DNA from 2 places in the Streptomyces sp. NPDC088812 genome. Region 1 is predicted to be linked to the other one. Evidence: riboswitches for the same ligand, from Rfam matches in the RefSeq annotation. Region 1 holds a riboswitch; the other holds the start of a gene.
What was found. A riboswitch is a leader RNA that binds a small molecule or an ion and turns the genes downstream of it on or off. The one in region 1 is predicted to bind thiamine pyrophosphate.

Region 1 (6,963 bases):
CGCGAGGCCGCGTCAGCGGCCCCGGACACCGGCGACGGGAGCCAGGACACGAGCGACGACCGGGCGCGGATTCGGCCTCGGGGAGCCTTCGTACGTACCCTGGACTCCGATCGTGACGTCAGAGGTGCGTGGGGCGAGGGTGTGGGCACGGTGTGCGCCGGGTGCGCACGGGCTGCCGAAGCCCGCCCCAATCGGGGCGAAAGCCACGGTGAACCGGAGCCTTGCTCCGATTCACCACCCCTGGGTCATCACACGGCACGATCCGCATTCCTATGATGGGCCCACGGCACCGCGGGCCGTTGGGACCAGGCAGTCCGAGGCGGTGCAGATGCGGCGCGATGGTGGAGGGGTCTGATGACTCAGGGGGCCGGTCAGGGACCCGAGGTGGAGCGGACGGCGACGTTGCGCGACTTCCGAGTGCCCGCGTACGTCCACGAGACCGGTCCGTACGCCCACAGCACCCATCCCGGGAACGCCGCGCCGCCCCTCGAGGAACCGCTGGAGCACCCCGAGGGCTACACCCCCACCCAGCGCGACCTGCCCGTCATCAACCGGGGCGACACCGTCCAGGTGACCGTGGACCCAGCGGCCGTCCAGGCTCCGCTGCCCGCGAACGGCCCCGGTGCGCTGTTCGTCGTCGGTGACGTGCACGGCTACATCGACGAGCTGGTCGCCGCCCTGCAGGAGAAGGGCCTGATCGACGCGGCCGGCCGCTGGTGCGCCGGCACCGCCCGGCTGTGGTTCCTCGGCGACTTCACCGACCGCGGTCCGGACGGCATCGGCGTCATCGACCTCGTGATGCGGCTGTCCGCCGAGGCCGCCGCGGCCGGCGGCTACTGCAAGGCCCTCATGGGCAACCACGAGCTCCTCCTCCTCGGCGCCAAGCGCTTCGGCGACACCCCGGTCAACTCCGGTGCGGGCACCGCCACCTTCCAGGCGGCCTGGCTGCTCAACGGCGGCCAGAAGTCCGACATGGACCGCCTCCAGGACCACCATCTGCAGTGGATGGCCCGCCTCGACGCCGTCGAGGAGGTCGACGGCCACCTGCTCGTCCACTCCGACACCACCGCCTATCTCGACTACGGCGACTCGATCGAGGCGGTCAACGACACCGTCCGCGAGACGCTCACCCGCAACGACGCGGACGAAGTGTGGGATCTGTTCCGCAAGTTCACCAAGCGCTTCTCCTTCCGCGACGAGGGCGGCGCCGACGCCGTCCGCTCCCTGCTGGATACGTACGGCGGCACCCGTATCGTTCACGGCCACTCCCCGATTCCGTACCTGACGGGCGAGGTCGGTTCCGAGGACGATGACGATGCGTCCGGCCCGGTGGTCGAAGGACCGCACGTCTACGCGGACGGACTGGCCATCGCGATGGACGGCGGCGTGACGATGGCCGGAAAGCTGCTGGTCCAGCAACTGCCGCTCCCCGACTGACCGTTCACGCGCCCGCCGACCCCCCGCGTCGGACGCGCCCGGCGACCCCGCAGGCCAGGGGCCAATTTCCGCGAACCCCCTGTTACCCCGGGCCGTCGCCGCTCTACCATCGGCTTATCCGTAGCAGGCTCCCCTCCGTTTCTGCCCGACGGCTCGTTGGCATGCGAGCCCCAAGCCCTACGGAGCATCGGGGGATGCACATGAACAGCGTTCCGCAGCACCTGCACAGCGAGGACCGCCAGGAGTACGAGCGGGTCCTCGACGAGGCGCTGCGCTCCGCACCACACCACCCGGAACTGACCGCTGTCGGACAGCGGCTCAACGCCGAACAACTGCGCACCATGGCGCTCAACGCCACCGCTCTCATCACGGCGGCCGCTGCGACCGAGTACCAGCACTACGTGAAGGTCCGCGAGGAACTGCGGCGTCCGACGCCGTCCACCTCGTCCTCGCCCACCCCGGAGTCCGGCCACGGCGAGCCGGACGTGGGCGGGATGGGACTCGCCGCCACCATGAGCGACGCGGCCCAGGCCGCCGAGGCCGCCGGGGCGGGCGCCGTCGCCATCGCCGCCGTCCTCACCCCCGTCCTCGCCGGCACCGCCGCGGTGATCTTCCTGCTCGTCGGCTACGTCCTCAAGATGCTCGACCCCGGGCAGTCGTTCGCCCATGCCATGCTCACCACCGGTTGGGCGTTCGGAGCCATCGCCGCGGCAGCGATCCTCGTCGCCACCGTGGGACTCCTCCTCACGGCCCTGCGCAACCGGCCGACCCTGGAGGCCGGTCCGTACGCCGAACTGAGCGAGGAGGTGACCCGCGCCAGGGAAGCCTGGCGAGAAGCCCTGCTGGAACGGGGCATACTGCCGTTCCTGCGCGAGGCCCTCGTCAACCCGGGCACGGCCGCCGCACTGCACAGCGACCCGGCCCCACCGGCGCCCCCCGGCCGTCTGCCGAAGATCGGCTACGACCGTCCGGGCTTCAGCAGCCCGGACGACGGGCGCTCGACCGGCTCCCGGCCGAGCTACACCAGCCCGGACTACACCAGCCCGGACTTCGGAGGGCCCGAACACCAGCCGGAATAGGCCCACGGCTTGCGCCCCCGCCGAAGGGGACGCAAGCCGTACTCCCGGCTGGGTACGGGCCGGCTCAAGCCCGGCTCGCGCCCTCACCTCGACGAGAGTCTCGCGCCACCGGCGCACTACGGCCTCACGCCGGCGCAGGCCGAGCCGCGAGCCAAGCCGTGGGCCTGTCCATGGGGCAGCCTCGCGCCGCCCCGGGCCGCTGAACCTTCGGTGTCAGTCCGCGAGCGGCAGATAGACGCGGTTGCCCGCCGCCGCGAACTCCTGCGACTTCTGTGCCATCCCTTCCTCGATCTCCGCACGCGATCCCCCGTGTTCACGGCGAATGTCCTGGGAGATCTTCATCGAGCAGAACTTCGGCCCGCACATCGAGCAGAAGTGAGCGGTCTTGGCCGGCTCGGCCGGCAGTGTCTCGTCGTGGAACTCGCGGGCCGTGTCCGGGTCGAGGGCCAGATTGAACTGGTCCTCCCAGCGGAACTCGAAGCGGGCGTCGGACAGCGCGTCGTCCCACTCCTGCGCACCGGGGTGTCCCTTGGCGAGGTCGGCCGCATGGGCTGCGATCTTGTACGTGATGACGCCGGTCTTGACGTCGTCACGGTTGGGCAGGCCCAGATGCTCCTTCGGCGTGACGTAACAGAGCATGGCCGTGCCCCACCAGGCGATCATCGCGGCACCGATACCGGAAGTGATGTGGTCGTACGCCGGCGCGACGTCCGTCGTCAGCGGGCCGAGCGTATAGAACGGAGCTTCATCACAGATCTCCTGCTGAAGGTCGATGTTCTCCTTGATCTTGTGCATCGGGACATGTCCCGGGCCCTCGATCATCGTCTGAACGTGGAAACGCTTCGCGATCCGGTTGAGTTCCCCCAGAGTGCGCAGCTCCGCGAACTGCGCCTCGTCATTGGCGTCGGCGATCGAACCGGGCCTGAGACCGTCTCCGAGCGAGTACGTGACGTCGTAGGCGGCGAGGATCTCGCAGAGCTCCTCGAAGTGCTCGTAGAGGAACGATTCCTTGTGGTGGGCCAGGCACCACGCCGCCATGATCGAGCCGCCACGCGAGACGATGCCGGTCTTGCGGTTCGCGGTCAGCGGGACGTACGGCAGGCGGACGCCCGCGTGGACGGTCATGTAGTCCACGCCCTGCTCGGCCTGCTCGACGACGGTGTCCTTGTAGATCTCCCAGGTCAGTTCCTCGGCCTTGCCGTCGACTTTCTCCAGTGCCTGGTACAGCGGCACCGTGCCGATGGGAACAGGGGAGTTGCGCAGCACCCACTCACGGGTGGTGTGGATGTTGCGACCGGTGGACAGGTCCATGACCGTGTCCGCACCCCAGCGGGTCGCCCAGGTCATCTTCTCGACCTCCTCCTCGATGGAGGAGGTCACCGCCGAGTTGCCGATGTTGGCGTTGACCTTCACCAGGAACCGCTTGCCGATGATCATCGGCTCGATCTCCGGGTGGTTGACGTTCGCGGGCAGGACCGCACGGCCCGCCGCGATCTCCTCGCGAACCACCTCGGGCGCCACGTTCTCCCTGAGGGCCACGTACTCCATCTCGGGTGTGATCTCGCCGCGGCGCGCATACGCGAGCTGGGTGACCGCCTTGCCGTCCCGGCTACGGCGCGGCAGTCGGGGTCGTCCGGGGAAGACCGCGTCCAGGTTCCGCAGGCCGCCGCGCGGCGAGGTGTGCTTGATGCCGTCGTCCTCGGGACGGACGGGGCGGCCCGCGTACTCCTCGGTGTCCCCGCGGGCGATGATCCAGTTCTCCCGCAGCGGCGGCAGGCCCCTGCGGACGTCGGTCTCGACGAGCGGATCGGTGTACGGGCCGGACGTGTCGTACAGCGTGACCGACTGCCCGTTGGTGAGATGCACCTGACGAACTGGCACCCGCAGGTCGGGGCGCGCGCCCTCGACATACGCCTTGTGCCAGCCGATGGACTTCCCGGCCTCCCCGTTGGCGGAGATCTCGGCAGAGATCTGCGTGGAGACAGGCGTGCGTGCGTCCTTGATGGTCATGAGACCTACTCCCTACGCCGGCATTACCCGGTAACAGGTTCAGCGGTCGACGCAGCGGCTACCGTCTGCCGACGTTCCATGTGAAACATCACTCGGTTCGGTGACGTTCCACGTGAAACATCGCGAAGACGGAGGTCAGCGCCCTCTCAGCCCGGTGCTCCGAGCTCCCGCGTGTGCAAAGGTTGCCCCCACGCTAGCGGCAATTCGGGCGCGGTGAACAGGGGGCCCCTGTCGTTCTTGCGATGATCGGTCGGTGACCACGACACACCACCCCCCGTACCCACCACCCGAACCGCCTCGCGGACCGGGTGCCGGAAACGGTCCTGATCCCGGTCCGGGTCCAGGGCCGCGTCCCGGGCCACGTCCTCACCCAGCTTCAGGTCCGGGCACCGGTCACGGTCCTGGGACCGTTCCTGGCTCCGGTCCTGAGGCCAGTTCCCATGCCCAGGGCGGACGCGCTCCGAAGTCCGGGTACGGAGACGGCCACCCCGGCTTCGGTGGCGGGCACGGACCGGTCGGTCCCCCCGACAGCGGACACGGGCCGGGCAGCTCCCACAACGGCGGGCACGGCCATGGGCATGGCCCGGGTGACAAACTCGGCGGTGGACACGGCGGCGGTCCGGGCGGCGGGCATGGCCCGGGTCCTGGCGGCGGAGGGTACGGCCCGGGCTCCGGCGGAGGGCACGGGCACTCGCACAGCCACGGTCCGGCCGCCCCTGTCTCCCAGCATCTGCGCAAGGTCATCGCGGCCGTTCTCATCCCGTTCGCCGTGGCCGTGCTCGCCGGCCTGGTCGTGCTGTGGCCCGGCGGTGCTCCGCCGCACGAGCGCACCGGGGTGGGTTTCGACCGGCAGACGCAGCATGCGACGGTCACCAAGGTCGTGAGCGTGAGCTGCTCGTCGGTGAACGCCTCGGGCGCCACCGCGACCGGCGACACCTCGACGGCCGAGGGTTCCTCCGCGGAGCAGCAGGAGAACGGCACCTGCAAGCGGGCGACGATCCGGGTGGACACCGGTGACGACAAGGGCCGTACGTTCACGGAGATCGTGCAGCCGGACCAGTCACGGCAGTTGCACGAGGGCCAGCAGGTCGTGGTCGCCTACGAGCCCTCCGCGCCGAAGGACCTGCAGTACTCGGTCACCGACGTGAACCGCCGTGTTCCGTTGGCGGTGCTCGCCGCCATCTTCGCGGTCGCCGTCGTCCTCGTCGGGCGGCTGCGGGGCGTGATGGCGCTGGTGGCGCTGGCCATCAGTTTCCTGATCCTGAACTTCTTCATCCTGCCCGCGATCCTGCAGGGCTCGAACCCGCTGGTCGTGGCGGTCGTAGGGGCGAGCGCGATCATGCTGATCGCGCTCTACCTGTGTCACGGACTCTCGGCCCGCACCTCGGTCGCGGTGCTCGGGACACTCGTCTCGCTGCTGCTGATCGGTTTCCTGGGCTCGTGGTTCATCGACTGGGCCGCCCTGACCGGCAACACGGACGACAACACCGGTCTGATCCACGGGCTGTATCCGTCGATCGACATGAGCGGTCTGCTGCTCGCCGGCATCATCATCGGTTCGCTCGGCGTCCTGGACGATGTGACGGTCACCCAGACGTCGGCGGTCTGGGAACTGCACGAGGCCAACCCCTCGATGGGCTGGCGCGGTCTGTACCGGGCCGCCATCCGGATCGGCCGTGACCACATCGCGTCGGTGGTCAACACGCTCGTCCTCGCCTACGCCGGTGCCGCGCTGCCTCTGCTGCTGCTCTTCTCGATCGCCCAGAGCAGCGTCGGCACGGTCGCCAACAGCGAACTGGTCGCCGAGGAGATCGTGCGCACGCTGGTGGGCTCGATCGGTCTGGTCGCGTCGGTGCCGGTGACCACGGTCCTCGCGGCCCTGGTGGTGTCGGCCGACCGCCCCGGGCCCGGGGCGGCCACCGAGGCGGCCCCAGGGGCGGCACCGGAAGTGGCGGCGGATCCGGCGGCGGTCGGTGCGACGGGCGCCGCTCCGCAGATCCCCCGGGGCGGCAGGGGGAGACGGCGCAAGCGCTGACGCGGCCAGCGGTCCGGGCCGGCAGCGGCGACCGGCTCGGACCACCCAGAAGAAGCGTTACTGCAATGACTCGGCCCCTGCTGAAGCGTTACGCCAGCGCTTCAGTGCGCACCGCTCAGCCGGCGCTCTGCTCCTCCGCCAGGATCCGGTCCAGCGCCTCGTCCAGATGGGCGTCGAAATCGGCCAACGCACCCTCCTGGCCCAGCGGCACCAGCTTGTCCGTGCGATCGAGGAAGGCAACGAGCGGAGCTGCCGAGGAACGGAAAACTGCCTGATCGCCACCGACCTGAAGCCGGATCAGGATCTCGCTCAGGGAATCCGGGTCGACCGGCGAGACCCGTACATCCCCCTCGCCGCACGGTCTGCCCACCCCGTCGATGAGCAGCTCCCGCCCGAACGCCC
Region 2 (6,963 bases), on a different contig from region 1:
GCACCCGGCGATGTTCAACAAGATCGTGGCCGACTACTACGGCGCGCCGACGCCGATCAACCAGCTGGCTTCGTTCTCCGTGCCGGAGCCGCGCATGGCGGTCGTGACCCCGTTCGACAAGAGCGCGCTGCGCAACATCGAGCAGGCGATCCGCGACTCCGACCTGGGCGTCAACCCGAGCAACGACGGCAACATCATCCGAGTGGTGTTCCCCGAGCTCACCGAGGAGCGCCGCCGCGACTACATCAAGGTCGCCAAGGGCAAGGGCGAGGATGCCAAGGTGTCCATCCGCTCCGTCCGCCGCAAGGCCAAGGACGCGATCGACAAGCTCGTCAAGGACGGCGAGGTCGGCGAGGACGAGGGCCGCCGTGCGGAGAAGGAGCTCGACGACACCACCGCGAAGTACGTCGCCCAGGTGGACGAACTCCTCAAGCACAAGGAATCGGAGCTGCTCGAGGTCTGATGAACGACTCTTCCTGGGGCGCTCCGCCGCACGCCGGTTCACCGACCGGGTACTGGGGGCCCACCGACCAGGGGCCTGTCCAGGGGGCTTCCCCGGCGGGTCCCGCGTACGATGCGCCTGAGGCGCAGCAGACTCGCCCCATGCCCATCGTCCCCGACGTCCCCGCCGACGACGGACACCAGGATGACGACCGGGGGGCCGCTCGCAGGGGCGGCCCCCTGTTCCGGGACGAGACGTTCCGCGGCGGGGCGGCTCCCGGTGAGGCGACTCACGGTGAGCCGTACCGCGGGGGGACGCCGCCCCCGGGCGGGACGTTCCCCGGCGGGATGCCCCCCGGCGGGGGGTTCCGCGAGGAGGCGTTCCGCAACGAGCCGTTCCGCGACGAGACCCCGTCGGCGCTGCCCCCTGCGGCGGCGCCGCAGAATCCGGATCCCATGCCCGACGCCCCGCAGCCGGCGCCCGCCCCGCAGAAGAAGAGCGCGGGCCGGGACCTGGGTGCGGCGATAGGGGTGGGCGTCGGGCTCGGCGCGGTGATCGTCGTCTCGCTGTTCGTGGTGAAGGCCGTCTTCATCGGTGTCATAGCGATCGCCGTCGTGGTGGGCCTGTGGGAGCTCACCAGCCGGCTCCAGGAGCGCAAGGGCATCAAGGCGCCCCTGGTGCCACTGGCGCTCGGCGGCGCGGCGATGGTCGTCGCCGGGTACGTCCGGGGGGCCGAGGGCGCCTGGCTTGCCATGGCCCTGACCGCGCTCGCGGTCCTCGTCTGGCGGATGACGGAACCGCCGGAGGGCTACCTCAAGGACGTCACGGCCGGTCTCTTCGCGGCCTTCTACGTCCCGTTCCTGGCCACCTTCGTCGCCATGATGCTCACGGCCGAGGACGGCGCGCAGCGCGTGCTGACGTTCCTGCTCCTGACGGTGGTCAGCGACACCGGCGCGTACGCCGTCGGCTGGCGCTTCGGCAGGCACAAGCTCGCCCCGCGCATCAGCCCCGGCAAGACCCGTGAGGGCCTGCTGGGCGCGGTGTCGTTCGCGATGGTCGCGGGCGCGCTGTGCATGCAGTTCCTCATCGACGGCGGCACGTGGTGGCAGGGCCTGCTGCTCGGCCTCGCGGTCGCCGCCAGCGCCACGCTCGGTGACCTCGGCGAGTCGATGATCAAGCGGGACCTCGGCATCAAGGACATGGGCACCCTGCTCCCGGGTCACGGCGGCATCATGGACCGTCTCGACTCGCTGCTGCCCACGGCTCCGGTGGTGTGGCTGCTGCTGGTGCTCTTCGTGGGATCGTCCTGACCGGGACCCGCCCCACCCGCGTCGAGCGAGCCCCCGTCCCCGGCGGACGGGGGCTCGCCGTCGTCACGGCCCGGGGCGGGGTGCCACGACGGCGAGCCGGGGCACCCGAGTCGATCTGCGACACTGGTAAGGCCATGCCTAAGCCCGGAGAACTCACTTTCGTCGCCCCCCGCGGAGCCAAGAAGCCGCCGCGGCACCTCGCCGACCTCTCGCCCGCCGAGCGGAAGGAGGCGGTGGCGGGGATCGGTGAGAAGCCGTTCCGGGCGAAGCAGCTGTCGCAGCACTACTTCGCGCGGTACGCGCACGACCCGGCGGAGTGGACCGACATCCCCGCCGGGGCCCGCGACAAGCTGCGCGAGGCGCTGCTGCCGGAGCTGATGACGGTCGTGCGGCACCTGTCGACCGACCAGGGCACCACCCGCAAGACCCTGTGGCGGCTCTTCGACGGCACGCTCGTGGAGTCGGTGCTGATGCGCTACCCGGACCGGGTGACCATGTGCATCAGCTCCCAGGCGGGGTGCGGGATGAACTGCCCGTTCTGCGCGACCGGGCAGGCGGGGCTGGACCGGAACCTGTCGACCGCCGAGATCGTGCACCAGATCGTCGACGGGATGCGGGCCCTGCGGGACGGAGAGGTCCCCGGAGGGCCGGCCCGGCTGTCCAACATCGTCTTCATGGGCATGGGCGAGCCCCTCGCCAACTACAAGCGGGTCGTCGGCGCCGTCCGCGCCCTGACCGACCCCACACCGGACGGGCTCGGGCTGTCGCAGCGCGGGATCACCGTGTCGACCGTAGGGCTGGTGCCGGCCATCCACCGGTTCGCCGACGAGGGCTTCAAGTGCCGGCTCGCCATCTCGCTGCACGCCCCGGACGACGAGCTGCGCGACACCCTCGTCCCGGTGAACACCCGGTGGAAGGTGCGCGAGGTGCTCGACGCCGGGTTCGAGTACGCCGAGAAGTCCGGTCGGCGGCTGTCCATCGAGTACGCCCTGATCCGCGACATCAACGACCAGGCCTGGCGCGGTGACCGCCTCGGACGCCTCCTCAGGGGCCGACCGGTGCACGTCAACCTGATCCCCCTCAACCCGACGCCCGGCTCGAAGTGGACCGCGTCCCGGCCCGAGGACGAGAAGGCGTTCGTGGAGGCCATTGCCGCGCACGGGGTGCCGGTGACCGTCCGGGACACCCGCGGCCAGGAGATCGACGGGGCCTGCGGTCAGCTCGCGGCCACCGAGCGGTAGTCTGAGCGCCGTACGACATCTTCATATCCGACATCTGTCCGTCTGATGACATCTTCATATTCCGACAGGGGAGCGCCACAGCGCTGAGAGTGCGGCACCAGGCCGCAGACCCTCTGAACCTCGCCCAGGTCATTCTGGGTAGGAAGTTCGGTCACCGCTCAAGCTGTTGTGCCCCGCCCGGGTCCGCCGGGCGGGGCCGCGTCTCTTCCTGGTCAACCCCAGGAGGAAAACCAGTGCACACCAGGACGTTCGTGGCCGCGGCCGTCGGCCTCGGCCTCGTCACGCTGTCGGCGTGCGGATCGTCGGACGATTCCGCGTCCGGCTCCGGCTCCACCACCGTCACCCTGATCAGCCACGACTCGTGGGCCGTCTCCGAGGACGTGCTCGCGGAGTTCGAGAAGCAGTCCGGCTACCAGGTGAAGGTCCTCACGGACGGCGACGCCGGGCAGGCCGTGAACAAGGCCGTCCTCACCAAGGACAACCCCCAGGGCGACGTCTTCTTCGGCGTCGACAACACGCTCCTGTCCCGCGCCCTCGACAACGGCCTCTTCCAGTCGTACGAGGCGAAGGGGCTCGACCAGGTCGACGCCGCCTACCGGCTCGACGGGGACAAGCACCGGGTCACGCCCGTCGACTACGGCGACATCTGCGTCAACTACGACAAGGAGTACTTCGCCGACCACAAGCTGGCCCCGCCCACCTCCTTCGACGACCTGACGAAGCCCGCCTACAAGAACCTCCTCGTCACCGAGAACGCCTCCACCTCCTCGCCCGGCCTCGGCTTCCTCCTCGGCACCGCCGCCCGGTACGGCGACGACGGGTGGGAGGGGTACTGGAAGAAGCTGAAGGCCAACGGCGTGAAGGTGGTCGACGGCTGGGAGCAGGCCTACAACGAGGAGTTCTCCGGTTCGGCCGGAGGGAAGAAGGCCGGCGGCGACCGGCCGCTCGTCGTCTCCTACGCCTCCTCGCCGCCCGCCGAGGTGATCTACGCGGACCCCAAGCCCACCACCGCCCCGACCGGTGTCGCGACCGGCACCTGCTTCCGGCAGGTCGAGTTCGCGGGGCTGCTGAGCAACGCGAAGAACAGCGCGGGCGGCAAGGCGCTGATCGACTTCCTGATCTCCCAGCGCTTCCAGGAGGACATGCCGCTCAACATGTTCGTCTACCCGGTGCTGAAGGGCGCGGCCGTGCCCGCCGAGTTCACCGCGTACGGGCCCGCCGCCGAGGACCCCGAGACCATGGCCCCGGCGGACATCGCCGCGCACCGCGACCAGTGGGTCAAGTCGTGGACCTCGCTCGTACTGAAGTGACGAAGGCGGGCGGCGCGGCGGCCCGCACGGGCCGTTCCGGGAGCGCGGCGCGGCTCGGGCTCATGGCCCTGCCCGTCGCGTTCTTCGGGGTCTTCTTCGCCTACCCCGTCGCCGCGATCGTCGCGCGCGGGCTCGGCTCCGACGGGACGTGGCACGCCGGGCGCCTGCTCGACGTGCTCGGCGACCCCGGCATCCGGCACGTGCTGTGGTTCACCACCTGGCAGGCGCTCGCCTCCACCGCGCTCACCCTGCTGGTCGCCCTGCCCGCCGCCTACGTCTTCGCCCGCCTCTCCTTCCCCGGCAAGCAGGTCCTGCGGGCCGTCGTCACCGTCCCGTTCGTGCTGCCGACGGTCGTCGTCGGGACGGCCTTCCTGGCGCTCGTCGGGCGCGGCGGACTGCTCGACGAGCTGTGGGGCGTACGGCTGGACACCACGGTGTGGGCGATCCTGGCCGCGCACGTCTTCTTCAACTACGCGGTCGTGGTGCGGACGGTGGGCGGGCTCTGGGCGCAGCTCGATCCGCGGCAGGAGGAGGTGGCGCGGATGCTGGGCGCGTCGCCGTGGCGGGCGTGGCGCCGGGTGACCCTCCCGGCCCTCGCGCCGGCCGTGGCCGCGGCCGCGCTCATGGTGTTCCTGTTCACCTTCACCTCCTTCGGCGTGGTGCAGATCCTCGGCGGGCCCACCTTCTCGACCCTGGAGGTCGAGATCTACCGGCAGACGTCGGAGCTGTTCGACCTGTCCACGGCGGCCGTCCTCACGATCGTCCAGTTCACGGCCGTCGGCGCGGTCCTCGCCGTGCACGCCTGGACCGTACGGCGGCGGGAGAGCGCGCTGCGGCTGGTGGACGCCTCCCTGACGGCGCGGCGGCCCCGCGGGGCCGGGCAGTGGACGCTGCTGGCCGGCGTCCTGGCCACCGTCGTCGTGCTGATCCTGCTGCCCCTGGCGGTCCTGGTCCAGCGCTCGCTGGACGCGCCGGACTTCGCCTACTACCGGGCGCTGACCGGCGACGACGGCCATGTCTTCCTCGTCCCGCCGATCGACGCGATCGGCAACTCCCTGGAGTACGCGCTCGCCGCCACCGCGATCGCCGTGGTGATCGGCGCTCTGGCGGCCGCCGCGCTGACCCGCCGGGACGCCGGACGCCTCGTCCGTGGGTTCGACGCGCTGCTGATGCTGCCGCTCGGCGTCTCCGCGGTGACGGTCGGCTTCGGGTTCCTGATCGCGCTGGACGAGCCCCCGCTGGACCTGCGCGGCACCTGGATCCTGGTGCCGCTGGCGCAGGCGCTGGTCGGTGTCCCCTTCGTCGTACGGACCATGCTGCCGGTGCTGCGCGCGGTGGACGTGCGGCTGCGGGAGGCGGCGGCGGTGCTGGGCGCGTCGCCGTGGCGGGTGTGGCGGGAGGTGGACCTGCCGATGGTGCGGCGGGCGCTGCTCGTCGCGGCCGGGTTCGCCTTCGCGGTGTCGCTCGGGGAGTTCGGGGCGACGGTGTTCATCGCGCGGCCCGACAACCCGACGCTGCCGGTCGCCGTGGCGCGGCTGCTGGGCCGGGCCGGTGAGCTCAACTACGGCCAGGCGATGGCCCTTTCGACGATTCTGATGCTGGTGTGCGCGGTGGCCCTGCTGGTGCTGGAGCGGCTGCGGACCGACCGGACGGGGGAGTTCTAGATGCTGCTGCGGCTCGAGGGTGCGACCGTGCGGTTCGGCGGCGGGCGGCCGGTGCTGGACGCCGTCGACCTCGCCGTCGCCGAGCACGAGGTGGTGTGTGTGCTGGGGCCGAGCGGCAGCGGCAAGTCGACCCTGCTGCGGGCGGTGGCCGGGCTCCAGCCCCTCGACGCCGGGCGGGTGCTGCTCGACGGGCGCGACCAGGCGGGTGTGCCCGCGCACCGGCGGGAGCTCGGGCTGATGTTCCAGGACCACCAGCTCTTCCCGCAGCGGGACGTGGGCGGCAATGTGGCCTTCGGGCTGCGGATGCACGGCGTTCCCGGGCGGCGGCAGCGGGAACGGGTGGCGGAGCTGCTCGATCTCGTGGGGCTGCCGGGGGCCGCCCGCCGGGCCGTCGCCGCCCTCTCCGGCGGTGAGCAGCAGCGGGTCGCGTTGGCCCGCGCGCTCGCGCCCCGGCCCCGGCTGCTGATGCTGGACGAGCCGCTCGGGCAGCTCGACCGGTCGCTGCGGGAGCGGCTGGTCGTCGAACTGCGCGAGCTGTTCGGGCGGTTGGGCACCACCGTGCTGGCGGTCACCCACGACCAGGGCGAGGCGTTCGCGCTGGCCGACCGGGTCGTGGTGATGCGGGAGGGGCACATCGCCCAGTCCGGTACGCCGCTGGAGGTGTGGCAGCGGCCGGCGGACGCGTTCGTCGCCCGCTTCCTCGGCTTCGACAACGTGGTGGAGGCGGGCGTCGCCGGGGAGGCCGCGGTCACCCCGTGGGGCAAGGTGCCGGTGCCGGCCGGCTCCCCGCAGGGCACGCGCACCCTGCTGGTCCGGCCGGCCGGGGTGCGGCTGGCCGACGCGGGCGAGGGCCTGCGCTGCACGGTCGCCGCCCGCACCTTCAAGGGCACGCATGTCGCCGTCCACCTCCAGCCGGAGGACGCGCCGCGCCTGGAGGCCGCGTGCGCGCTGCGGCTGGCGCCGGAGGTCGGGGACGTGGTGGGGGTGGTGTTCGAC

Region 2: linked by a shared signal. The riboswitch ahead of ACIP67_RS14530 (thiamine ABC transporter substrate binding subunit) and the one ahead of thiC (phosphomethylpyrimidine synthase ThiC) in region 1 are both predicted to bind thiamine pyrophosphate.

Annotation. Positions count from the first base shown of each region.
Region 1 is NZ_JBIVJP010000008.1:133,198-140,160, reverse strand. It holds gene ACIP67_RS16255 (metallophosphoesterase) at 355-1,437, shown strand; gene ACIP67_RS16250 (hypothetical protein) at 1,632-2,516, shown strand; gene thiC (phosphomethylpyrimidine synthase ThiC) at 2,730-4,526, opposite strand; TPP riboswitch at 4,519-4,707, opposite strand; gene ACIP67_RS16240 (YibE/F family protein) at 4,780-6,561, shown strand; gene ACIP67_RS16235 (SsgA family sporulation/cell division regulator) at 6,677-6,963, opposite strand, start outside.
Region 2 is NZ_JBIVJP010000007.1:128,435-135,397, reverse strand. It holds gene frr (ribosome recycling factor) at 1-463, shown strand, start outside; gene ACIP67_RS14540 (phosphatidate cytidylyltransferase) at 463-1,752, shown strand; gene rlmN (23S rRNA (adenine(2503)-C(2))-methyltransferase RlmN) at 1,887-2,993, shown strand; TPP riboswitch at 3,050-3,156, shown strand; gene ACIP67_RS14530 (thiamine ABC transporter substrate binding subunit) at 3,227-4,303, shown strand; gene ACIP67_RS14525 (ABC transporter permease) at 4,366-5,967, shown strand; gene ACIP67_RS14520 (ABC transporter ATP-binding protein) at 5,968-6,963, shown strand, end outside.